One region of the Sporacetigenium mesophilum DSM 16796 genome, then DNA from elsewhere that is predicted to be linked to it. Evidence: riboswitches for the same ligand, from Rfam matches in the RefSeq annotation. Region 1 holds a riboswitch; the other holds the start of a gene.
What was found. A riboswitch is a leader RNA that binds a small molecule or an ion and turns the genes downstream of it on or off. The one in region 1 is predicted to bind glycine.
Positions count from the first base shown of each region.

Region 2: another riboswitch for glycine. It lies ahead of BS62_RS08260 (GrdX family protein); the one in region 1 lies ahead of gcvT (glycine cleavage system aminomethyltransferase GcvT).

Region 1 is NZ_JCANUR010000001.1:170,128-182,973, reverse strand. Features, by position in the region: gene gcvPA (aminomethyl-transferring glycine dehydrogenase subunit GcvPA) at 1-1,067, opposite strand, end outside; gene gcvH (glycine cleavage system protein GcvH) at 1,069-1,452, opposite strand; gene gcvT (glycine cleavage system aminomethyltransferase GcvT) at 1,509-2,615, opposite strand; glycine riboswitch at 2,679-2,759, opposite strand; glycine riboswitch at 2,763-2,861, opposite strand; gene lplA (lipoate--protein ligase) at 3,063-4,043, shown strand; gene BS62_RS00895 (hypothetical protein) at 4,121-4,285, opposite strand; gene BS62_RS00890 (DUF1413 domain-containing protein) at 4,507-4,725, opposite strand; gene BS62_RS00885 (adenosylcobalamin-dependent ribonucleoside-diphosphate reductase) at 4,802-6,928, opposite strand; gene brnQ (branched-chain amino acid transport system II carrier protein) at 7,042-8,334, opposite strand; gene brnQ (branched-chain amino acid transport system II carrier protein) at 8,592-9,869, opposite strand; gene brnQ (branched-chain amino acid transport system II carrier protein) at 10,048-11,325, opposite strand; gene BS62_RS00865 (hypothetical protein) at 11,531-11,722, opposite strand; gene ylqF (ribosome biogenesis GTPase YlqF) at 11,861-12,772, opposite strand.
Region 2 is NZ_JCANUR010000008.1:41,276-54,121, forward strand. Features, by position in the region: gene BS62_RS08205 (aldo/keto reductase) at 1-714, shown strand, start outside; gene BS62_RS08210 (RusA family crossover junction endodeoxyribonuclease) at 836-1,243, opposite strand; gene queG (tRNA epoxyqueuosine(34) reductase QueG) at 1,308-2,213, shown strand; gene BS62_RS08220 (Lon protease family protein) at 2,372-4,594, shown strand; gene BS62_RS08225 (DUF503 domain-containing protein) at 4,719-5,000, shown strand; gene nth (endonuclease III) at 5,013-5,645, shown strand; gene BS62_RS08235 (VanW family protein) at 5,645-6,958, shown strand; gene BS62_RS08240 (Cof-type HAD-IIB family hydrolase) at 7,072-7,890, shown strand; gene BS62_RS08245 (DUF362 domain-containing protein) at 7,900-9,042, shown strand; gene trmL (tRNA (uridine(34)/cytosine(34)/5-carboxymethylaminomethyluridine(34)-2'-O)-methyltransferase TrmL) at 9,054-9,524, shown strand; gene BS62_RS08255 (DegV family protein) at 9,612-10,457, shown strand; glycine riboswitch at 10,744-10,846, shown strand; gene BS62_RS08260 (GrdX family protein) at 10,938-11,312, shown strand; gene trxB (thioredoxin-disulfide reductase) at 11,333-12,280, shown strand; gene trxA (thioredoxin TrxA) at 12,301-12,618, shown strand; gene BS62_RS08275 (glycine/sarcosine/betaine reductase component B subunit) at 12,691-12,846, shown strand, end outside.

The DNA.
Region 1 (12,846 bases):
TGCTTAGCTACTTCTCTAATACCATCTTTACCCATAACAGACATATAAACAGTAGCTGCAAGGGCATTTAATGCTTGATTTGAACATATATTTGATGTTGCCTTTTCTCTTCTTATGTGTTGTTCTCTAGCTTGAAGAGTCAAGACAAAGGCTCTATTTCCATCTAAATCCTCTGTTTGCCCTATCATTCTTCCTGGTAATTTTCTCATAAGCTTTGAAGATGAAGCCATAAATCCTAAATATGGACCTCCAAAATTCATAGCATTTCCTAAAGATTGCCCTTCCCCTACAGCAATATCTGCCCCGATTTCTCCCGGAGTTTTTAAAACACCTAATGATATTGGATCAACATTCATTACTAACAATGCCTTATTTGCATGTGTTATTTTTTCAACTTCAGTTAAATCCTCTACTACTCCAAAAAAGTTTGGATTTTGAACAATAACACAAGCAGTATTTTTATCTACTGATTTATTTAGGCTTTCTATATCTGTTTCTCCATCTCTAAAATCTACTTCTATAACTTCTCCACCATGGAATCTCATGTATGTTTCTAATACTTTTCTAGTTTCAGGATTTACAGTTTTAGAAACTACTACATTTTTTCTCTTTGTACTTGCCATAGAAACCATAGCTGCTTCAGCACATGCCGTAGCTCCATCGTACATAGAAGCGTTTGATACATCCATTCCTGTAAGTTCTGCAATCATTGTCTGATATTCAAAAATTACTTGAAGGGTACCTTGGCTTATTTCTGGTTGGTAAGGAGTATAAGCAGTGTAAAATTCTGATCGCGATGTAATATGCCTTACAACTGAAGGTATATAATGGTCATATGAACCTGCTCCAAGAAAACAAACTAAATCTTCATTATTTAGATTTTTATTTGAAATATCTTTTATTTCCTTGCTTACTTCAAGTTCTGACATTGGCCCATTAATATCTAGTCTTCTGTTTAATTTTACATTTTCAGGAATATCAATAAACAATTCTTCAACATTATTTATTCCAATACTTTCAAGCATCTTTTTTCGTTCTAAATCAGTATTAGGTATATAAGGAAACATATTATGCCTCCTTGCTACAAAACTCTTCGTAATCATTTGCTGATAATAAATCCTCTAGCTGAGATTTGTCTGATATTTCAACAACAATCATCCAATTTTTAAAAGCATCTTCATTTACCAGCTCAGGATTATCTTCTAAAGCTTCGTTTACTTCAACTACTACACCATCAATTGGAATAAATAAATCAGAAGCTGCCTTAACTGACTCTACAGCACCAAATGTATCATTAGCACTTAATTCTGTATCTAGTTCAGGTAATTCAACATAAACAATACTTCCCAGAGCATGTTGAGCAAAATCAGTAATTCCAATATAAGCTTTATCTCCATCTACCTTTACCCATTCGTGGTCCTTGCTATAAAGTAATCCTTCTAAAATTTTCATAATTAATCCCCCTATAGTTTATTCTTAATAAAAAATTTATTAATTTGTAACTTGCTTTATTCTTTATAATTTTTTTTGTAGAATTTCTTATTAATAACTTCAGCTTTTACAGGTTTATTTCTAATTAAAATATCTATTTCAGTTCCTAAATCAGCATACTTAGAATCTATAAGAGCTAGACCTATATTTTTTTTAAGAGTTGGTGAAAAATAACCAGTAGTTACAACTCCAATATTCTCACCATTAAATTCAACTGAGTAACCATGTCTTGGAATTCCTCTTCCCTTTAATTCAAAACCAACAAGCTTTCTATTTAACCCGTCATTCTTTTGTTTTATAAGAGCCTCTCTACCTATAAAGCTCTCTTTATTTAGTTTTACAAAATATCCTAATCCTGCTTCTAATGGCGTTATATCTTTTGATATCTCATTTCCATATAAAGGCAGAGCTACTTCAAATCTCAATGTATCTCTACAACCTAATCCCGCTGGCTTAATGCCATAAGGCTTTCCTGTCTCTAATATACTATCCCAAATTTTTTCAATGTACTGATTTTCAGTATAAATTTCAAATCCATCTTCCCCTGTATAACCTGTTCTTGAAACAAGGCATTTGACTCCATCAATTAATACATCTCTTTTGCAGTAAAAAAACTTTATTTCATCTAAATTAAAATCTGTTAAATTTTGAAGTATTTCTTGAGCTTTTGGTCCTTGAATTGCAACTTCAGAAACTTCACTAGAAATATTTACAACTTCAACTTCATAACTTTCTTTATTATTGATCATCCATTCAAAATCTTTTTCTATATTTCCAGCGTTAATAACTAAATAGTAATGATCTTCATCAAATTTATAAACCAAAAGATCATCAACTATTCCACCATCTTCATAACACATAAATGTATATATTACCTGGTTGTCTACAAGCAAACCTATGTCATTTGTAACTAAGTTTTGAACATATTTAAATGCATCTCTACCCTTTACTTCTACCTCTCCCATATGTGATACATCGAATAACCCAGCATTGTTTCTCACTGCTTCATGTTCTTCAATTATGCCCTCATACTGTACCGGCATAAGCCATCCAGCAAATTCTATAATCTTTCCCCCATACTTATTATGTGCATCATATAGTGTAGTTTTTTTTACATTATCCATTAATACACCCCCTTTATAAATTAAAAAGAGATATGAAAGCATAAGTAATATACGCCTTCATATCTCTGTATATTTACCTGAAAGCTTTGGTAAAACTTTTAAACTTACCTTTCTTCTTCGGCGCCCTAACGGGACTTTCCAGAGTATCATCAATTAACAGTCCCTTTGCCTGAAAGATTCTAAATTAATCGGCATTAATTTATTGCTTCTTCGGCTACCCTAATGGATATCTCCCGCTAATATCGTCTGATAATATTAAATTTTCTAAAATTTTCCTTTATGTTGTTATTATACTATAGTATTTACAAAAAAGTACCTTAATTAATATCTTAACAAGTGTAATATTAGCTACTTATAGATGCTATCTTTTAAGATAATAATATACTGTTGAATTCTAATAATATATCTGATAGTATTTAATAAAATAAATAATCAAGGGGGATAAATATGCTATTTATTGATAATAATCTCACAAATCCTAATTTTAATTTAGCAGCGGAGGAATACATATTAAAAAACTTTAATGAAGATGTTTTTATGTTATGGAGAAATGATCCTTCAATTATTGTGGGTAAAAATCAAAATACATTGTCAGAAATAAATTATGACTATGTTAAAGAAAAGTCTATACCTGTAGTTAGAAGGTTAACAGGGGGAGGAGCCGTATTTCACGACTTAGGAAATTTAAACTTTACTTTTATATCAACAGATGATGCTAAAAGCTTTAATAATTTTAGAAAGTTTACCCAGCCTATTATAGATATACTAAAAGAATTATCTGTAGACGCTGAATTTTCTGGAAGAAACGACTTAACCATATCAGGCAAGAAATTCTCAGGAAATGCTCAATGCAATTATAAAAACAAAGTTATGCATCATGGTACTTTATTATTTACTTCAGTAATAACAGATATCTCTTCTGCTCTAAAGGTAAAGCCATCTAAATTTGAAGGAAAAGGCGTAAAGTCAGTAGCAAGTAGGGTAACAAATATTAGTGAACATCTAAAAAGCCCTTTAACCATATTAGAATTTAAAGATATGATTATGAAACATATATCCCAAACAAATACTGATTATAAAATTTATAAATTCTCAGAAGATGATTTAAATAACATAAAAAAGTTATACGATGAAAAATACAATACTTGGGAGTGGAATTTTGGAAACTCACCTAAATACACCCTAATGAATGAATTAAAGTATGCAGGTGGAAATATAGAATTTTATTTAAATGTTGAAAAGGGAATAATAACTGATATTAAAGTATGCGGAGACTTTTTCGGAAAGTCTAATGTCTCTGATATTGAAACTTTACTAATAGGAACAAAACATAATGAGGAAGAAATAAAATCTATATTATCAAATATTGACATTGACGATTATATGGCTGGCGCTACAATAGAAGACATTGTTAATGGATTAATATAAAAATTAAAAAAGAGCCTTCATTTATATAATGTAGGGCTCTTTTTAAGTAATATCTAATCTTTTAATATCGCTAATGTCTATTTCCATTTTGGTACCTCTTCACATTCTTTACAAAGACATACTAGATTTGAATTTTCCTTATCATAAGCTACTGAAAATTCATTTTCCTTAACCTCATTACCACATAAAGAACATTTTGAACCTCTTGTTTCAGATTTTGCTATGCTGTTTACAAATGGCATAGTTATCACTCCTTTTTAATTTTTTAGTTTGTTACCATTTTTGGTTTAAGTTATTATATGACTATATAGCATTATGTTATACATAAATTTAAAATTTATTTACGACATTTCTCTCTCATTTTAAACAAAAATTCGCTTTGCTCATGTCGCCAACGGCCTTGAGAAGCAGGACCGTTGCTCAAAAAAGCCTTGTAAATTTTGTTAACAAGGCTTTTTAAACTTTATTTTAGTTTTCTATACAATATTCTATTACCTGGATTTTCGTCATCAATTTTAACATTTTCATATTCTCCATTTTGCACTTCATTTTTAAATCTACGGCCATCTATAGTATGTTCACTCATTGGTAAATCTTCACTTACAATATCTCTATACTCAAATGGATGTCCTGATGGAACTTTGTCTAATTTACTTTTATCTATATGGCTTTTATCTTGCATTTTTATTTCCTCCTTTTGTATTATTCATAAATTATTATCACCATATAAATAATTATTATTTGCTAGGAATATAATACTAATTACAACCACTATAACCACATTCTGGGCATAATGTACATCCACCTGTAGCAGTTATACCTTCAAATCCACATTCTGGACACTTAAATGGTATTTTTTCGTTATTATCGGCTGTCATAGTTAACTCTTCGACTTTTTCTTCAATAATTTCTTTTTTAGTTTTTTCATTTATAAGAACTCCGCTTCTCTGGCAACCATCTCTATATATAGTAACTCCCTTTAATCCGCTTTCCCATGCATTCATATATATATCATATACACTTTCAATAGGGAATTCATAAGGAATATTTATTGTAGATGATATAGATGCATCTATATATTTTTGCCAAGCATTTTGCATTTTTATTCTATCTTTATAATCCAAATTCATAGCTGTTGCAAATACATTAGGTAATTCATTTTCATCATTAATCCCATTAAAATCCATATATTCTTTAACTATAGGGGTATAAACTTTGTAATAAACTTCTTCATCATGCAAGCTCTCAGTTTTTCTTATATACGATAAATTAAAAATAGGCTCTATTCCTCCACTTATACCTAACATAGTAGATATAGATCCTGTAGGTGGTATAGTAAGTAGCTGTGAGTTTCTGATTCCATATCTTTTTACTAAAGCTTTTACTTTTGGATCTATGTTTCGAATAAAAAATGGGGAGTTAAATATAGCTTCTTCATTGTATTTTTCAAAAGGACCGAAATCTTTTGCAAGTAATGCAGATTGCTTAATGGCATTATTTAACATAGTATTAGCTATCTCTTCGCAAAGTTTTATAGATTCATCAGATCCATATCTCATATTTAGTTTTATAAGCATGTCCGCTATTCCCATAACCCCAAGGCCTATTTGTCTATACTTTGATACACTTATCCTTTGTTCTTCTAATGGATGTAGAGATAATCCCTCATCTAAAACTTCATTTAAAGCTATTACACATTCTTTTACACAAGATTTAAATTTATTAAAATCAAAACTTGCGCTTTTTGTATATGGTTGTACTATAAATTGTGATAAATTTATAGACCCTAATAAACAGCTACCTCCTGGTGGCAGAGGCTCTTCAGCACATGGATTAACACCTGCATAATAAAACTCCTTATCTTCACTCATTAAATGCCAATTATTTATTTTATCCCAAAACAATATACCTGGTTCTGCAAAATTCCAATTATTTTTAGTAAGCTTAATAAATAAATTATATGCATCAACTTTTTTAATTATTTTTTCTTTTGTTGATTCAACTATAAATGTACAACTATGTTCTTCTCTATTCTTAACACACTTCATAAATTCATCAGTTATTTTTACAGATATATTTGCTTTTGTTACTTTATTCAAGTCATTTTTTATATCTATAAATTCCTCTATATCAGGATGACTTACATCCATACTTAACATCAAAGCACCTCTACGGCCTTTTTGCCCTATAAGTCCTGTGACCATACTATATAAATCCATAAAGGATACTGATCCTGTAGTAGTTCTAGCTGCGTTATTTACCTTAGCACCTTTAGGTCTTAGCTTTGATATATCAAGCCCAGCTCCCCCACCATAACTAAATGTTCTAGCCAAACTTTTAGCAGTATCAAATATACTTTCAATATTGTCCTCTGGTGGACTTAATACATAGCAATTAGAATAGGTTACCTTTATGTCGTCTTTATAAAGACCCCTATTTGCAAGTATTCTACCTGCAAATAAAAACTTTTTCTGTCTTATTAATTTTTCTATACGGGTATTTCCTCCTGAGACACGATTTATCCACTCGTCAAAAGCTTCATTATTATATCTGTATTTATTGCTCCATATAGACTTTTGTAGATCATTCATATCCCAAGGCTTATTTCTCATGGCTGATCTTTTTTCTCTATACAATATATAGTATTTTGCTACATCTTTTCTATTAGATTCCATTAGTACAACTTCTACTAAGTCTTGTATTTCCTCCACACTGTATGTCCTATTATCATTTACTACTATATCTTTTACATATTCAGATATATATGCAGCCAGTTTTTCATCAGGTCCTTTTTCATTAGATAAAGTAGATTTATATACAGCATCGTATATTTTTATATGGTTAAATTTTTCTAAACTTCCGTCTCTTTTAGTTATATATTTCATATACTCACTCCTTAGTTTTTGCTATCTATATTTATATACCCAATTATTTGTATTTAAATATAAATTTTTTGCAAAATAAAAGAGCCTCAAGTCGAGACTCCCTTATTATGTAATTATGCAGTTTGTTTTTTCTTTACGAAGAATGACCCTACTATACCACCTACTATTGCTGGTACTAACCAGTTAAATCCAAGTGATGCTAGTGGTAAACTATTTACAAACGGAATTGATATTCCAAAGTCTTGTAAGACAGTTAATATAGCTATAACTAATGTTGTATAAGCAGCCCCCTTAACAACATTGTCGCTTTTTATTACATTTGAGAATATACTCGTTATTACAAGAACTACTGTTACAGGATAAACTATTGAAACTACCGGATTTGCAAATTGTATTATTTTATTAACTCCAAAGTTAGAAATTACACAACTAAATATACTTACGGCTATAACAACTGTTGAGTACTTAAGTTTTCCATTAGTAATATCTGTAAAGTAATCTGCTGTTGCAGCTGTCAAACCTATAGCTGTAGTTAAACATGCAAGTGTAACAATAATTCCAAGTAATATCTTACCTGGACCTCCTAATATGCTTTCAGTTATTGCGACAACTAAAGCTGTTTGAGATATATCCATGCCGTATTGAGTGGATACTTTTGCTCCTAAATATGTTAATCCTGCATATACAAGAATTAATCCTATTGAAGCTACAAGTCCTGCTAACATAGTTAATTTTATTTTTTCTTTTTCTTCAGTATATCCTCTACTAACAAGTGAAGCTAAAATTACAGATGCTAGAGCTGCTGCTATTAACGCATCTGCTGTTTGATATCCATGTCCAATTGAAGTTGAGAAAACATTATCTATCGTTGGATTTGGATTTATCTCACCTAAAGAAGGTGTCATTATACCTTTTATTATAAGAAATGCTATTGCAATTAAAAGTGCTGGTGTTAAAAATTGTCCTATTATATCAACAACCTTTGATGGTTTTATTGCTAATATTATAGTTAGTCCAAAGTATATTACTGAAAATAATATCGGATTAAATCCTGGCATATTAGGTAATATACCCATTTCAAATGTTGTTGCTCCTGTTCTTGGTATTACTAATAATGGACCAAGACATATTACCATAGCGATACCTAGTACTAAACTAAACTTCTTTCCAGATCTTTCTATAATGCCATTTAATGATCCCCCTGATTTTGCAGCTGCCAATACAGTTAGTAATGCTAGTCCTACATCTGCAATTATAAATGCGGTAAGACCAGTCATCCACTGTGATCCTGATGTAAGACCTATGTACGGCGGAAATATTAGATTACCAGCTCCAAAAAATGTTGCAAATAATGCAAATCCCACAACAATAATATCAATTACCTTTTTCTTCCCCCTAATTTCCATAATTCCCAAAACTCCCATCATTTTTAATTTTTATAATTTTACAACAGTTTATCTAATAATTAAAAAATTGTCAATGAATTATATAAAACGCAGAAAATATAATTTATTTATAATTTTCCAAAAATATTAACTATTGCAAAATTATCAACAATCACAATAATATATATAATTTTATCAAATTAATAAATATAAATTTAAACAACAAAAAGAATCTCAAAGTTGAGATTCTTTTTATTGTTTAATATTCTATTTATATACTATACAACTTGTTTTTTCTTACCAAAGAATGATCCTGCTATACCACCTACTATTGCTGGAACTATCCAGTTAAATCCAAGCGATGCTAGTGGTAAGCTATTTATAAATGGAACATTTACTCCAAATCCTTGTGCTACTGTTAATACACTTACAGCTAAAGTTACATATACTGATCCTTTGTAAACAGCGTCATTATTAATTACATTTGCGAATATACTCATTACTACAAGAACTATTAGTACAGGATAAAGTACTACAAGTATTGGTGCTGAAACTTTTATTATTGAGTTAACTCCAAAGTTAGCTACTACAGCACTGAATACACATATTCCTATAACTAAATGTTCATACTTAAGTTTTCCATTAGTTGCAGTTGAGAAGTAATCTGCAACTGCAGCTGTTAATCCTATAGAAGTTGTTAAACATGCAAGGCCAACTATAACTGCAAGTATTATCTTACCTGGTCCGCCTAGTATATGTTCTGTTATTATAACAACTAAAGTTGCTTGTGATATATCTTGAGGGTACATAGTAGATACAGTTGCACCTAAGTATGTTAATCCTCCGTAAACAAGAATTAATCCTACTCCTGCTACTAATGATGACATTAAAGTTAATTTTATCTTATCTGATTCTGAAGTATATCCTTTATTAACAAGCGATGTTATTATTACAGCTGCAAAAGCTGCTGCTCCTAATGCATCCAGTGTTTGATATCCTTGTGATATACCATTTGAGAAAACATTAGCTATCATTGGTTCTGTACTTATTTCACCTATAGGTGTTACTATACCTTTTATTACAAGAACTGCTAATGCTATTAAAAGTGCTGGTGTTAAAAATTGTCCTATGATATCTATAACCTTTGATGGTTTTATTGTTAATACTAATGTTAATGCAAAGAATATTACAGAGAATAGTATTGGGCTAAATCCTGGCATTGTAGGTAATATACCCATTTCAAATGTTGTTGCTCCTGTTCTAGGTATTGCTAGTAGTGGCCCTACACATATCATTATAGCTGCCCCGAAAATTGCACCTAAACGTTTTCCTCCCATATTCATTATGGCACTCATAGATCCACCTGCTTTAGCTGCTGCTAAAACTGTTATTAGTGCAAGTCCTACGTCTGCAATTATAAATCCAATAAATCCTGTTCCCCATTGATCTCCTGATGTAAGTCCTAAGAATGGTGGGAATATTAAGTTCCCTGCTCCGAAGAACATTGCAAATAATGCAAATCCTACAACTATAACATCCATAGTCTTTTTGTTCATAAATACACTCCCCTTCTAAAATTCAACAATTTTCTAAATATTATGCCTCTTATTGATATTTTAAATGTTTTAGTATATTCAGTCAATATAAAATTTTGAAAAATATAAAATTTTTTTAATATGATAAATATTTATTATATATAATAAAAAAAAGCCCCAAAATGGGACTCTTTTTTCATTATATAGATTGCTTATTTTTACCGAAGAAAGATCCTACTATACCACCTACTATAGCTGGAACTATCCAGTTAAATCCAAGTGATGCTAGTGGTAAACTATTTATAAATGGAACTGTCATTCCAAATCCTTGTGCAGTAGTTAATATAGATACAAACAATGTTATATAAGTTGCACCTTTAACAATAGCACTGTTTTTTATTACATTTGAGAATATACTCATTATTACAAGAACCATTGTTACTGGGTAAACTATAGTTAATATTGGAGCTGCAAATTGTATTATAACATTAACTCCAAAGTTAGATACTATAGCACTAAATACGCATATTCCTATAACTAAATGTTCGTATTTTAGTTTTCCATTAGTTACAGTTGTAAAGTAATCTGAAACTGCAGCTGTTAATCCTATAGAAGTTGTTAAACATGCTAATGCAACTATAATCCCAAGTATTACTTTACCTGGTCCTCCTAATATATGTTCTGTTATTGTAACAACCAAAGCTGCTTGTGATATATCAGTTCCATACATAGTAGATACAGTTGCTCCTAAGTATGCTAAACCACCATATACAAGTATTAATCCTATTGCAGCAACTCCTGATGACGCTAACGTTAATTTTAATTTTTCTTTTTCTCCTGTATAGCCTTTATTAACAAGTGATGTTATTATAACTGCTGCAAAAGCTGCTGCAGCTAATGCATCCATTGTTTGATATCCTTGTGCTATACCATTTGAGAATATATTATCTATCATTGGTTCTGGACTTATTTCACCAATTGGTGATATTATACCTTTTATTATAAGAACTGCTAATGCAATTAAAAGTGCTGGTGTTAAAAATTGTCCTATGATATCTATAACCTTTGATGGCTTTATTGTTAATACTAATGTTAATCCAAAGAATATTACTGAGAATAATATTGGGCTAAATCCTGGCATTACAGGTGCTATACCCATTTCAAATGTTGTTGCTCCTGTTCTAGGTATTGCTAATAGTGGCCCTATACATATCATTATAGCTGCTCCAAAGAATGCTCCTAGACGCTTTCCTCCAAGGTCTAATATAGCACTCATAGACCCTCCTGCTTTAGCTGCTGCAAATACAGTTATTAGTGCTAACCCAACATCTGCAATTACAAACCCTGTAAATCCTGTCATCCATTGAGTTCCTGCTGTAAGACCAAGGAATGGTGGGAATATTAAGTTACCTGCTCCAAAGAACATTGCAAATAATGCAAATCCTACAGTGATAACATCCATAGTTCTTTTGTTCATAAGTACACCTCTTTCTTTAAAATTACAATTTTCTAAATATTGATTGTTATAATACTATTTTAAAGTTTTCGCGAAATTTGTCAATACATACAGAAAAATCCCGAATAGTATTTATATTCTCAAAATTATTTATATATAGAAAAAAGACTAAATTCATTCTAGAATTTAGTCTTTCATATATATGTCTATTCTATACCAGATATCTTTAAGATTTTGATAATTCCTGTTTTAACTCATCTACACTAGATATTGCATATGCACCCATCATTAAAACTGTTGGGTATAAAAATGCAGCAAATAAATCTGTTCCTGCAAATTGATAAAAAATAGATACTCCTACAAAAGTCATAACAAGATCCAATTTTGCTACCAAAAGGTCGAAAAATCTATCTAGCATATGAAAGCCCCCCTTAATTTTTTTATTTATATAATCTATGCTGAATGAATTATTAAATTACATACATTTCATATTGATTATGTAAAATTTACGTTAAATATATGTTAAATAAATAAAAGCTGCTATTAATAGCAGCTTTTATTTATTGTCATTGTTGTTTAATTCTTCTTTTATATCTTGAGGTACCTCTAAAGTCATATTTCCTATTTTGCCTTCTCTAAATTCATTTAAAACAGTTGTAGCTATTCTTGTATAGTCTAACTCACGTCCACCTAAATAAAAACCTCTTTTTTTACCTATCATATCCATAGTTTCAATAGGTGTTTCTCCTAATTTTTCTAACTTATATCTTATTCTTAGCTTTTCAGGTTCTATTACCATAAGTTTTTCTATAAGCTTTAGAGCTAATGTTTCTACATCTAGAACTTCGTCCTTTATAGCTCTACTAAAAGCTAAATTTAGAGCTACATCTTGATCTTCAAATTTAGGCCATAATATACCTGGAGTGTCAAGAAGCTCTAAATTTCCTTTAAGTTTAACCCATTGCTTACCTTTAGTAACACCAGGTTTATCACCTGTTTGTGTACTTTTTCTACCAGTTAACTTATTTATTAACGAAGATTTACCTACATTTGGAACTCCAACTATCATTAATCTTATAGGTCTTTCTCTTCTCCCCTTATCCATTAATGCCTGCATTTTTTCTCTTGTCACATTTTTACATTCTTCTATTATTTTATTTACTCCTAATCCGTTTATGGTGTCTACTGGAATAGCTTTAATATTTAATTTGCTATAATATTCTACCCACTTTTTTAGTTTTTCCTTGTCTGCCATATCAGACTTATTCAAAACTACGACTCTTGGCTTCCCAGCTGTTAATGAATCGATATCGGGATTTCTACTGCTAAAAGGTATTCTCGCATCCAAAAGCTCTACAACTACATCTACTAATTTTAAATTGTCTCTCACTAGCTCCTTTGTCTTTTTCATATGACCAGGATACCAATTTATAATCATCTTATCGTTCATTAAATAATTTTCATCCATATTAATCACTTCTTTCATTTATATTTTTATATATAATTTCCAACATTATATATTTTTAAAATAAGTTAATAGTA
Region 2 (12,846 bases), on a different contig from region 1:
AAAAGAGATTATATAGATTTATATCAAATACATAACTTAAAGCCAGAAGAATGGGATAATATATTTGAAGAAGCATATAAAGCTCTAGTAGAAGCTAAGGAGTCTGGAAAAATAAAACATATAGGAATAACGAGCCATAGTTTAGATGTTATAGAGAAATCAATAGAAAGTGAGAAATTTGAAACTGTACAATATCCATATAATATAGTAGAGAATCAAGCTGATGAAACTTTTAAAAAAGCTCATGAAAAAAATATAGGTGTAATAGCAATGAAGCCATTAGCAGGTGGTGCAATAAGAGACGGAAAACTAGCTATTAAATATATTTTATCAAAGGATTATATAAATGTAGCTATACCAGGGATGGATAGTGCAGAACAAGTTTTGGAAAATACATCAGTTCTAAAGGACTTGACTTTAAATGAAGAAGATTTAAATAAAATAGATGAAATAAGAAGTTCTTTAGGAAATAGATTTTGTAGAAGATGTGAATATTGTATGCCTTGTCCTGTAGGTATAAATATACCTCAGAATTTCTTAATTGAAGGATATTACACTAGATATAATCTACAAGATTGGGCAAATGAAAGATATTCCGTATTAGACAAAAAAGCTAAGGATTGCGAAGAATGTGGATTATGTGAAACTAAATGTCCATATCAACTTCCAATAAGAGAAATGTTAAAAGATGTGTCTAAAATCTTAGATAAATAAACATAATAAAAACAGGGGGTTACCCCTGTTTTTATTTATTAGGAAATTATAATTTCCAACTTCTAAGCTTGAGCAACAGACCTGCTTTTCAAGGTCGTTGGCGACATGAGCGTAGCGATTTTTATTTATTTGATATAATTTGATAATCAACGCTATATTTAGAAATTGGATAAAGTTCTATTTCTACCCTAGGATTATCTTTGTCTATATAATCAAATAGCAAAACGGGTTTTAGTTGTTTATCATTTACAATTATTCCACTTTTCTCTATACCATCACATATACTTTTGGGATAGTTATGTAAATCCCCCATTTTCTTGTTTGGAAAATATAACTTTAAAATAGTTATAAGGTTTTCTTCAATTTGAGGTCCTTGATATTGCTGATTTATATACCCAGCTATCATATTTTCATAAGCTATATATTTTGAGTGTTTACCTTTTATAGGCATCCAAGATTGACCATGAATATTATGCAACTTAAAATTTGACTTGCTAATAGGTCTTCCAGGTACTATTATCTTAACCATACTATCACCATCCTTGTACTTTAAATATTATAGACCTAAAAATAAATTAAAGAAAGGGCAAATTATGGACAAGTATAAAATAAGAGATTATTGCAAATCTATAGATATAGATTATGTTGGCATAATAAAGGCAAAACCATTTGATGAACTAAGGGAGATTTTAAAAGAAAGAATTAAAAATGGATACTATACAGGTTTTGAAGAAGAAAATATAGAAAAAAGGGTAGACCCAAGAATTACTCTAGATAATGCAAAGTCAATTATTGTATGTGGGTTTCCGTATTATGTACTAGACATTGAAAACTCCAATATATCTAAATATACATATGGAAAGGATTATCATATAGTAGTAAATGAAAAACTAGAAAGCATATGTAAGTTTGTAGAAAGTAAAGTAGATGGATTTGAGTATATGTACTATACAGATACAGGTCCATTAGTAGATAGATATCTAGCAAATCTAGCTGGAATAGGTTATTTTGGAGTGAATAATAATATAATAAATGATGAATATGGCTCTTATATTTTCATAGGTTATATAATAAGTAATCATGACTTTTATGAATACGATAAACCATTAGATAAAACTTGTATAAAATGTGGAAAATGTATAAAAATGTGCCCTGGAAATGCAATACTAGGAAACTTCGAAATAAATCCTAAAAGATGTATATCATTTTTAACTCAAAAAAAAGAAGATTTATTAGAAGAAGAAACAAACATACTAAATAACAATAAAAAGGTATTTGGATGTGATATATGTCAAGAAGTATGTCCTCATAATAAAGACAAAAAAGTTACTAATATAGAAGAATTCAAAGAAAGTTTAATATATAATTTGGAGTACAATGAATTAGAGGATATGTCGAACAAAGAATTCAAAAGAAAATACGGAGATAGGTCGTTTAGCTGGAGAGGAAAAAAAATAATAATTAGAAATATGAATCTTATAAAAAAGTCTTCTGATTAACTATAATCAGGAGACTTTTAAATTTCCTACCTATAACTTGAGCAAGGTCCCATCTGGTCGTTGGCGAAATGAGCGCAGTGAGTTTTTTAAATTTTTTGCTAACATTGACATGCTATTATACATACTATGTATAAATCATAAAAAAGGAGGGGGATATTATGAAAAAATATAATACTACTGCAGAATTAACTTCATTAGAAGGTATATTAGGTCAAAAGGAAGCTACGAAGGCTATGGAATTTGGCTTAAAAATAGAAGACCCTGCCTATAATATATATTTAGCTGGAGAATCAGGAACTGGCAAAACTACTTATGCATTAGGGGTATTAAAACAACATGCAGAGGACAAACAAGACCATAAAGATTGGTGTTATGTATATAATTTTGAAAGCCCAAGAGATCCTATAGCTTTATCCTTTGAAAAAGGCATGGGTAAAGTATTTACAAAAGATATGGAAAAGTTAATTGAAACATTATTAGATGAATTAAGATCAGCATTTGAAAGTGAAGAATTTGAAATAGGTAAAAATCAAATAATAGATGAATATGAAATAGAAAAAGAAGCTTTAATTCAGCAAATTAAAAAATATGGAGAAGAAAAAGGATTTAAGCTTAAAAATAGTAAAATCGGTATGGTATTTACTCCAATAGATGAAGATATAGATACTACAAGTGAAGAATTTTATAAAGTGAAGAGGGAATTAGAGAATATATCTATACAATTAGTGTATAAAGTAAAAGATTTAGAAGATGAAGCTAAGGAAGCTATATTAGACCTAGAAGAGCAAATAGGTACGTATATAGTCGATCCTCATATAGAAGTTCTGATGAATAAATATGGAGAAGACGTAAAGGTTAAAGAATATATAAGTAATTTAAGAGATGATGTATTAGAGTATATATATCTATTTTATATGGATGAAGAAGACTTAAAAGATAAATACGATAAAAATCATTTCACAAGATATAAGGTAAATCTATTTGTAGATAATGGCGCAGATAGAAGCAGTTCTTCAGCACCAGTAATAGTGGAAGCAAACCCTAGTCCAAGTAATTTATTTGGTAAGGTAGAATATGACACGTATAATGGATCTTTAAAAACAGATTTTACTAAGATAATACCAGGTGCAGTACACAAAGCTAATGGGGGTTATTTAGTTTTATATGCAGACCAAATCTTAAGATATCCTATATCTTGGGATATGTTAAAGAGAACTATTCAATCAAAGAAAATAACTGTAGATACATTAACTGGAGTAAAGCCGGAAGCTATACCTATTGATATGAAAGTTATACTAATTGGAAACAGCTATCTGTATAATACCCTTTATAAATATGACAGTGAATTTAACAAGTATTTCAAAATACTTGTAGACTTTGAAAGTGATATGAATAAAAATGATGAAAACAAATTAGGAGTAGCAAGATTTGTTGCATCTTATTGTAATAAAAATAACTTAAAACACTTCACATATGATGCAGTTGAATCTTTATTAAAATATAGCTCTAGAATATTAGGTGATAATAATAAATTATCTACGAAATTTAATAAAATAGTTGAAATAATAGTGGAAGCTAATGCATTTGCAAGTATTAGAAAAGGAGAATTCGTAGATAAAGAAGATGTAAGTGAAGCTATATATGAGAGATGGAATAGACTCAATAAATGGGAAAAGAGAATAGATGAATCATATAAAAAAGGGTTTATATTACTAGCTACTGAAGGGAAAAAGGTAGGAGTAATAAATGGATTATCAGTTTTAAATATGGGCGAATATTCATTTGGTAGACCATCTGTAATAAGTGTTACTACAAGTCCAGGAAGCTCAGGGATAATAAATATAGAAAGAGAAGTAGATATGAGTGGACCTATACACAGTAAAGGGGTATTAATACTTGAAGGATATATATCAGAACAATTCTCCGAAAAGTGTCCTATATCATTAACTTCTCATATATGTTTTGAACAAAATTATGGTGGTGTAGATGGAGATAGTGCATCTGGAGCTGAATTATATGCTCTACTTTCAGCATTAAGTGGAGTTCCTATAAAACAAAATATAGCAGTTACAGGTTCTATAAATCAAAAAGGCGATGTTCAAGTAGTGGGTGGAGTAACAGAAAAAATAGAAGGATTTTACTCTATTTGCAAACGAAATGGCTTGACAGGGGATCAAGGAGTGATACTACCAAAAAATAACTTGCAAAACTTAGTATTAATAGATGAAGTTCAAGAAGCTATAGACAGTGGTAAATTTCATATATACCCAGTTGATAGAATAGAAGAAGCTATACAAATATTAACTGAAAAATCATTTAGTGAAATAAAAGAATTAGTTATTGCAAAGTTAGTTAAATACCATGAAATGAATAAAGCTTAATTTTTAAAAAAGAAAAATAGCTCTTATGAGCTATTTTTTTCTTTTTTTTGCAGTAAATAAATTGTATAGCTATGTTAAATACTATAAATATAAAATGTTTCATAAAAGTGTGTGGAGGATAAATATGATAATAGGTAGTTGTGAAATAGAATTAATCATATATAACGCAAATTCTCTAAAAGAAAAAAGACATGTTATAAAAAGTATAATAGAAAGGCTTAAAAATAGATTCAATATATCTATTTGTGAAGTAGGAGAGAACGATAAATGGCAAAAAAGTATAATAGGTTTATGTACCTTGTCTAATTCTTCTAAATTAGTAAATGAAACTATAGATAAAATAATAAGTTTTATAGACAATGATGATAGAATTGAAATAATAAATATACAAAGAGAGACTTTGTAAGGGGGAGATCTTATGAAAAAAGTAAATGAGATACTAGATATTTTAGAAGAAACTTTTCCAGATGCAGAATGCGAGCTAAACTACAAAACACCATTTGAGTTATTAATAGCTACAATTTTATCAGCCCAATGTACAGATGTTAGAGTAAATATAATTACAAGTGAACTTTTTAAAAAATATAATACACCTTATGACTTTGCAAATTTAGAAATAGAAAAGTTGGAAAATATGATAAGAAGTTGTGGATTATATAAAAGCAAATCACAAAAAATAATAAGTACATCTAAGGATATAATAGAAAAGTATAATGGAGAAGTTCCTAGAAGTTTAGATGAATTGACGAAGCTTGCTGGAGTAGGAAGGAAAACAGCAAATGTAGTTTTAAGCAATGCTTTTGGTGAAGATACTATAGCTGTAGACACTCATGTATTTAGAGTTGCAAATAGAATAGGTATAGTCAAAACAACTAATCCTGAAAAAACAGAATTTGAACTTATGAAGGCTATACCTAAAAGTAGGTGGTCTAGGGCACATCACTTGCTTATATTTCATGGAAGACGAATATGTAAAGCGAGAAACCCAGAGTGTAGCAAATGCCCTATAAAGGAATATTGTAATTACTATAAAAAAGGAGATGGATCTTAATGAAAAAATCGATTATTATTGTAGTTTTTACAATTTGTATACTTTTATCTAGTTTCAATATATATAGTTATGGCTATAACAGTAATGAAAAGATATATAAAAATGTATATATAGGAAATATAGATGTTGGAGGGTTAACTAAAGATGAGGCTTTACAAAGATTAGCTGAGTACAATGAAAACAAACAAATAAATTTAATCTATGATAATAAAGTATTTACTTTAAATTCAAAAGATATAAGTTATAACTACGAAATAAAAAAGAATATAGAACAAGCATATAATATAGGTAGAGATAATGGATATATAGCTAATATAAAAAAGGTTTGGGATTTAAATAGAAAGTCAAAAGAAGTAATAAATATAACTAGTAAATATGATTCAAATAAATTAAAAAATTATATAGACAACATAAATAAATCTTTAAGCAAAGAACCTATAAATGCAAAAATAAGCACTAGAGATGGAAATATAAATATAACTCCACATAGTGATGGAGCAAAAGTAAACTTTGATAACTTAGAAAAAACAATAGTTGATAATTTAAATTCTAGAAATTATGAAGATGTAATAATTCCTGTAGATGTAATAAGTCCAAATATTAATAGCAATTATCTATCTCAAATAAATACAGTACTTGGAAGATATGAAACGAAATTTAATGATAAAGTAGAAGGTAGGTCTTATAATATAAAATTAGGAACATATAAAGTAAATGGAATCCTTTTAAATCCTGGAGAAGAATTTTCTTTTAACAGGTTAACTGGAAAAAGAGGAATAAATCAAGGCTTTAAGGAAGCACCTGTTATAATCAATGGAGAACTAGAAGACGGTATAGCAGGCGGAATATGTCAAGTATCATCTACACTATATAATTCTGTACTGTACTCAGGATTACAGATAACGCAAGTTAGGAACCATTCAATACCTAGTTCCTATGTTGAAAAAGGAAGAGATGCTACTTTAGTATACGGTATAATAGATTTAAAATTTAAAAATAATTATTCTCATCCAGTATATATTGAAAATATAGTAAATAAGAATAAGGTTATATCTAATGTATATGGAAATATAAAAGATAAAGTAAATATAAAAGTAGACACAGAGGTTATTAAAACTATACCTAATAAAGTAGTTTTTGAAACTGATAAAACACTTTCTAAAGGAGAAGAAATAGTAAAAGAAAAAGGTAGGTTAGGATATAGAATAAATACTTATAGAATTTACAGTCAAAATGAAAAAGTAATTAAAAAAGAACTTATTGCACAAAATTATTATCCTCCTAAAAATAAGGTAATACTAAAAGGTGAATAAAAAAGAAATTAATCTCCTATTTCTTAATTCAAAGATAGGAGATTAATTGTTTTTTAGTTGATTTTGTATTAAAATAAAAACTTAAATGCACAGAAAATATGAGGTGATATTATATGGATTACAAATTAATAGTTACAGATATGGATGGAACTTTGCTTAGTAATCACCATGAAGTAAGTGAAGAAAATAGAGAAGCTCTAAAGAAGGCTATAGCCAAAGGGGTAAAGGTAGCTATAGCTACTGGAAGAATATATACATCAGCTAGAAATTATGCAAAATTGCTAGATATAAATACTCCAATAATAGCTTGCAATGGAGCCCTTATAAGAGAAAATGGTACAGAAAATGTTATATATGAAAATAAGATAGAAAACAATTCTTGTATAAAAATAATAGATATACTTGATAAATATAATATATTTTATCAATTTTATAGTGCTGATACATTATATTGCAAAGAATTAAATCATTCTTCTTTAAAATATTATGAGTTTAACAAATCAATTTCAGAAGACATGAGAATAAATATAGTAATAGATAACAACCTAGAAGAAAGTATAAAAGATAAGGATATATTAAAGGTTATAATTATAGATGAAGACAAAGATATATTAAAGAAAATAAAAGAAGAACTAAGAGATATTGATAATATAGAGCTATGCAGTTCTTGGCATAACAATATAGAAATAATGAACAAAGGTGTAAATAAAGGACATGCAGTTAAAAGGCTTGCAGAGTTTTTAGGAATAAATAGGGAAGAAATAATAACTTTTGGTGATAACTATAATGATTTAAGTATGATAGAGTATGCAGGTATGGGTGTAGCCATGGGAAATGCAGAGGATTTGGTAAAAGAAAAGGCAAATTATATTACCGATAAAAATACAGAAAGTGGAGTTGCAAAAGCTTTGAATAAACTACTAGATATATAGGGGGCTATAATGAAGAAAGTTTCCATAAGAGAATGTAATGATTATATATATGAAGATATAAAAATCTCATTTAATAAAATGCTTGATGATATAGGCGGTCTTGAAAAATACATAGAAAGAGGAAGCAAAGTTTTAATAAAATTAAATCTTTTAATGAAGAAAAGGCCAGAAGAAGCTACAACTACACATCCATTAGTTTTAAAAGCATTAGCAGAAGAACTTTTAAAATTAGATTGTGAAGTTATAGTAGGAGATAGCCCTGGTGGGCCGTACACAGAAAAAATTCTAAAAGGTGTATATAAAGCTTGTGGAATTGAAGATATAGCAAATGAATTAGATATTAAGTTAAATTACGATACATCTGAAGTAAAGGTTGAAAATAAAGAAGGTAAAATACTAAAATACCTCACTGTAATAAAACCTGTAGAAGATGCAGATTACGTTATATCTCTTTGTAAGCTTAAAACACATGTAATGGCTACGTATACTGGAGGAGTAAAAAACTTATTTGGTGTAGTGCCTGGAATGTCAAAAGCTGAATATCACTTTAAAATGCCCGATCTAAAGGATTTTACCGATGCATTAGTAGATATATGTGAATATGTAAAACCCACATTAACAATAATGGATGGGATAATAGGTATGGAAGGTGAAGGGCCATCAGCTGGAATACCTAGAAAGGTGGGTTTACTTATAGGATCATCTAATCCATATGCTTTAGATGTTGTTGGATGTAAAATAATAAATTTAGCCCCTAATACTGTTCCTACAGTACAACGAAGTTTAGAAAGAAAACTTTTAAAAGAGGATTTCTCTGATATAATTATAGTTGGTGAAAAGCTTGAAGATAAAATAATAAAAGATTATAAAATTCCTAAAAATAGAAATATAAACTTTTTTAAAGGAAAAATGCCTAAAGTATTTGAACAATATATAACTTTATTCTTTACTCCAAAACCTGCAATAAGATATGAGGATTGCGTTAAGTGTGGAGAATGCGCAAGAGTTTGTCCTGCTAAAACTATATATATGAATGATAAAGGGCCTAATATAAATTTAAATTCTTGTATAAGATGTTATTGTTGTCATGAACTGTGCCCCAAAAAAGCAATTGATGTAAAAAGACCTTTTGTATTTAGACACATAAAATAAGGAGTGATAATATGGCTTTAAATATAGTACTTGTAGAACCTGAAATACCTCAAAATACAGGAAACATAATAAGAACTTGTGCAGCAACTAAATCTAAACTTCACTTAGTTAGACCATTAGGGTTTTCTATGGATGACAAATATTTAAAAAGATCAGGTCTAGATTATTTAGACTTAGTAGATATACAATACTATGATAGCTTTGATGAATTAAAACAAAAAAATCCAGAAGGAAAATTTTTTTATGGTACTACTAAGGTAAAACAAACTCATTCAGATGTGGAGTATGAAGATAATTGTTTTTTAGTATTTGGAAAAGAAACCAAAGGACTTCCTGAAGACTTAATAAAAGCAAATTTAGACACTTGTATAAGAATACCTATGCTAAATATTGAGAGAGCTAGGTCTCTGAATTTATCTAACTCAGTAGCCATAGTAGTATATGAAGCATTAAGACAACTAGATTATCCTGGTATGAGATAATAGTGTAGAATTACCAAGGAGTAATAAATTAAATATTGAATATATATAATATGAGTAAATAATTAATATATAGAGGGAGATTACACAATGAGTAATATAAAAGTTGTATGTGATAGTTTATCAGACATACCAAAAACTTTAATAGGTGAATACGATATAGATATCGTTCCTCTAACTATTATAATTGATGGACAAGAATATAAAGATGGAATAGATATATCCATAAATGAATTTTATACAAAACTTAGAACTGAAAAAGTTATACCAAAAACTTCTCAAGCTACATACATCCAATTCAAAGAGGTCTTCGATAAACATGTAAAATATGGAAAAACTGTATTATACATTGGTGGATCATCTGTAGCATCGGGAACGTATCAATCCGGAATTATGGCTAAAAACGATATTGATGGAGAGATATACACTTTTGATACTATGAGTTTTTCTTATGGTGCTGGTATGCAGGTTGTTCAAGCTGCAAAAATGGCTAAAGAAGGAAAAAATATAGAAGATATATTAAATGAACTAAAAATAATGAGAGATAAAATGAATGTTATATTTTCTGTAGATACGCTAGAATATCTACAAAAGGGTGGTCGAATATCTTCTACTAAGGCTGCAATAGGGACTATGTTAAACATAAAACCTATTTTAGAAGTGAAAGATGGATTGGTTACAAACATAGCTCAAGTTAGAGGAAAAAGAAATGTTATCTCCAAAATTATAGAGCTAGTTAAAGAAAGAGGAGGAACAAGCCTTAGTGATAAAACAATTGGTATTGGCCATGGAGACAACCAAGAAGAGCTAGAAAAATTAAAGGAAATTATACAAAAAGAGATAAATCCAAAAGATATAGTCGTGGTAGATGTAGGAACGTCTATAGGAACTCACGCAGGTCCTGGAGTAATGGGTATATTTTATATAAAAGAATAATAAATGAACCTTATAATATATATTATAAGGTTCATTTATTATGTTTATAATATATATATTTGTCGAAAAGATATTTATTATTTTAAGAAGGAGATTATATTAAAAAGGCGAAATTATATCATAAGTGTGAAAAGATAATTTAATTTAGTCATAAATATTGAATTATTATAATAGAATAGATTGTAGGTTTTAAAATACAAAAAAAAATAAAAAATTAACAAAATTGTATTGAATAAAAAAATTAAAAATTGTATAATTATGGTATAGAAAAGCGAAAACAGTCTGATAGAAGGATATAGAAGAGAGCCTAAGGGCCGCCGAAGGGACAAACTTAAATTTCTCCCAAGAAATTAAGTGAAATTCTCAGGCAAAAGGACTATATCTGGACAGAACCCTGGAATAAACAGGGAAAACAAATTGGGAATTTGTTTTCCCTGTTTTTTTATTGAAGACAACTTAAGGAGAAGCGAGGTGTTTTAGGTGAAAGTATTAACAAATAATCCTCTTGTTAGAGATAGTAATTTAAATAAAGATATTGAGTTTTTAGAGGAAGATTATATAGGTATACTTAAAATATGTAGAGATTACATACACTCTGGATACAGGCTACTATCTCATCCACTTTACGGAAGTGTAAAACCGAATGAAACACCATATAGGACTATAATATTAAAGCATGATAAGGACTTAGATATTAATTCTGTGATGTTGATAGAAGAAGCTTTAAGTACGGCTACAAAATTCAGAGGGAATTTTGATACACCAAAATGGCCTCTGAATATAATAGAGGACTTCCAAGTAGTAGACTTTGATATATTCAAAAACACAATAGAAAGAATTGAGTATGTAATATAAAAGGAGGAGGGCTTATGGAGATGCAAAATGTATATGATGTAATAATAATAGGTGCGGGCCCAGCAGGTTTAGCATCAGGTCTTTATGGAGCAAGAGCTAAAATGAAGACTCTAATAATAGAAAAAGATAAAACAGGTGGTCAAATAGTTACAACTGATGAAGTTGCAAATTACCCAGGTTCTATACCAGATGCTACAGGTCCAAGCTTAATCGCTAGAATGGTTGAGCAATGCAAAGAATTTGGAGCAGAAATGATAAAAGATACTATACTAGACACAGATCTAGAATCAGATATAAAGGTTTTAAAAGGAGAAAAAGGGGAATATAGAGCTAAATCTATAATAATAGCTACTGGTGCTAGTCCAAGAAAGTTAGGAGTTCCAGGAGAAAAAGAGCTAACAGGTAAGGGTGTATCATATTGTGCAACTTGTGATGCAGATTTCTTCACAGACTTTGAAGTATTTGTAATAGGTGGTGGAGATACTGCAATTGAAGAAGGAATGTACTTAACTAAGTTCGCCAGAAAAGTAACAATAGTACATAGAAGAAATGAGTTTAGATGTGCAAAGTCTATAGAAGAAAAAGCTAAAAGAAACTCTAAAGTAGAATTCTTATTAGATACAGTTGTTAAAGAAGTAAAAGGCGATGGGATACTAGAGTCTGTAGTATTTGAAAACACTAAAACTGGTGAGGTATTTGAATATCAAGCTGATGAAGAAGATGGAACAATGGGAGTATTTGTATTTGTAGGATTCTTACCACAAACTAGTTTATTTAAAGGAAAAATAACTTTAAATGAATCAGGGTACGTATTAACTGATCCAGACATGAAAACAAATATACCAGGAGTATTTGCGGCTGGGGATTGTAGAGAAAAATCTTTGAGACAGGTAGTTACTGCTACTGCTGATGGTGCAATAGCCGTTGTAGCAGCAGAGAAATATATAGAGTCAAAATTTGAACACTAATATCAAAGGAGGTATTTAATATGTTTGTACTTGATAAAGAAATTTTTGAAGAAGAAGTATTAAAAGCTGAAGGGTTAGTTTTAGTTGACTATTGGAGTGATGGTTGTGAGCCATGTAAGGCTTTATTACCAGATATAGAAGCATTATCAGAAGTTTATGGAGATAAAGTTAAATTCTGTAAACTAAACACAACTGGAGCTAGAAGGCTAGCTATATCACAAAAAGTATTAGGATTGCCTACAATAGCTATGTACAAAGAAGGACAAAAAATAGATGAGGTAACTAAAGATGATGCTAGCAAAACTAGCATAGAAGAAATGATAAAGAAACATATATAATTACTTAAGTTAAAAAAATTTGAGAACAATTCAGTTCTTAACTTTTAAAATAAATACTAGGAGGTGCACCAAATGCGTCTTGAATTAGGAAATATCTTCATAAATGATGTGAAATTCGCTGATGCAACTAAGGTTGAAAATGGCGTTTTATATATCAACAAAGAAGAAATGATAAGAGAAATTGGTGGAGATGAGCACATAAAGTCAATAGACCTAGAATTAGCTCAT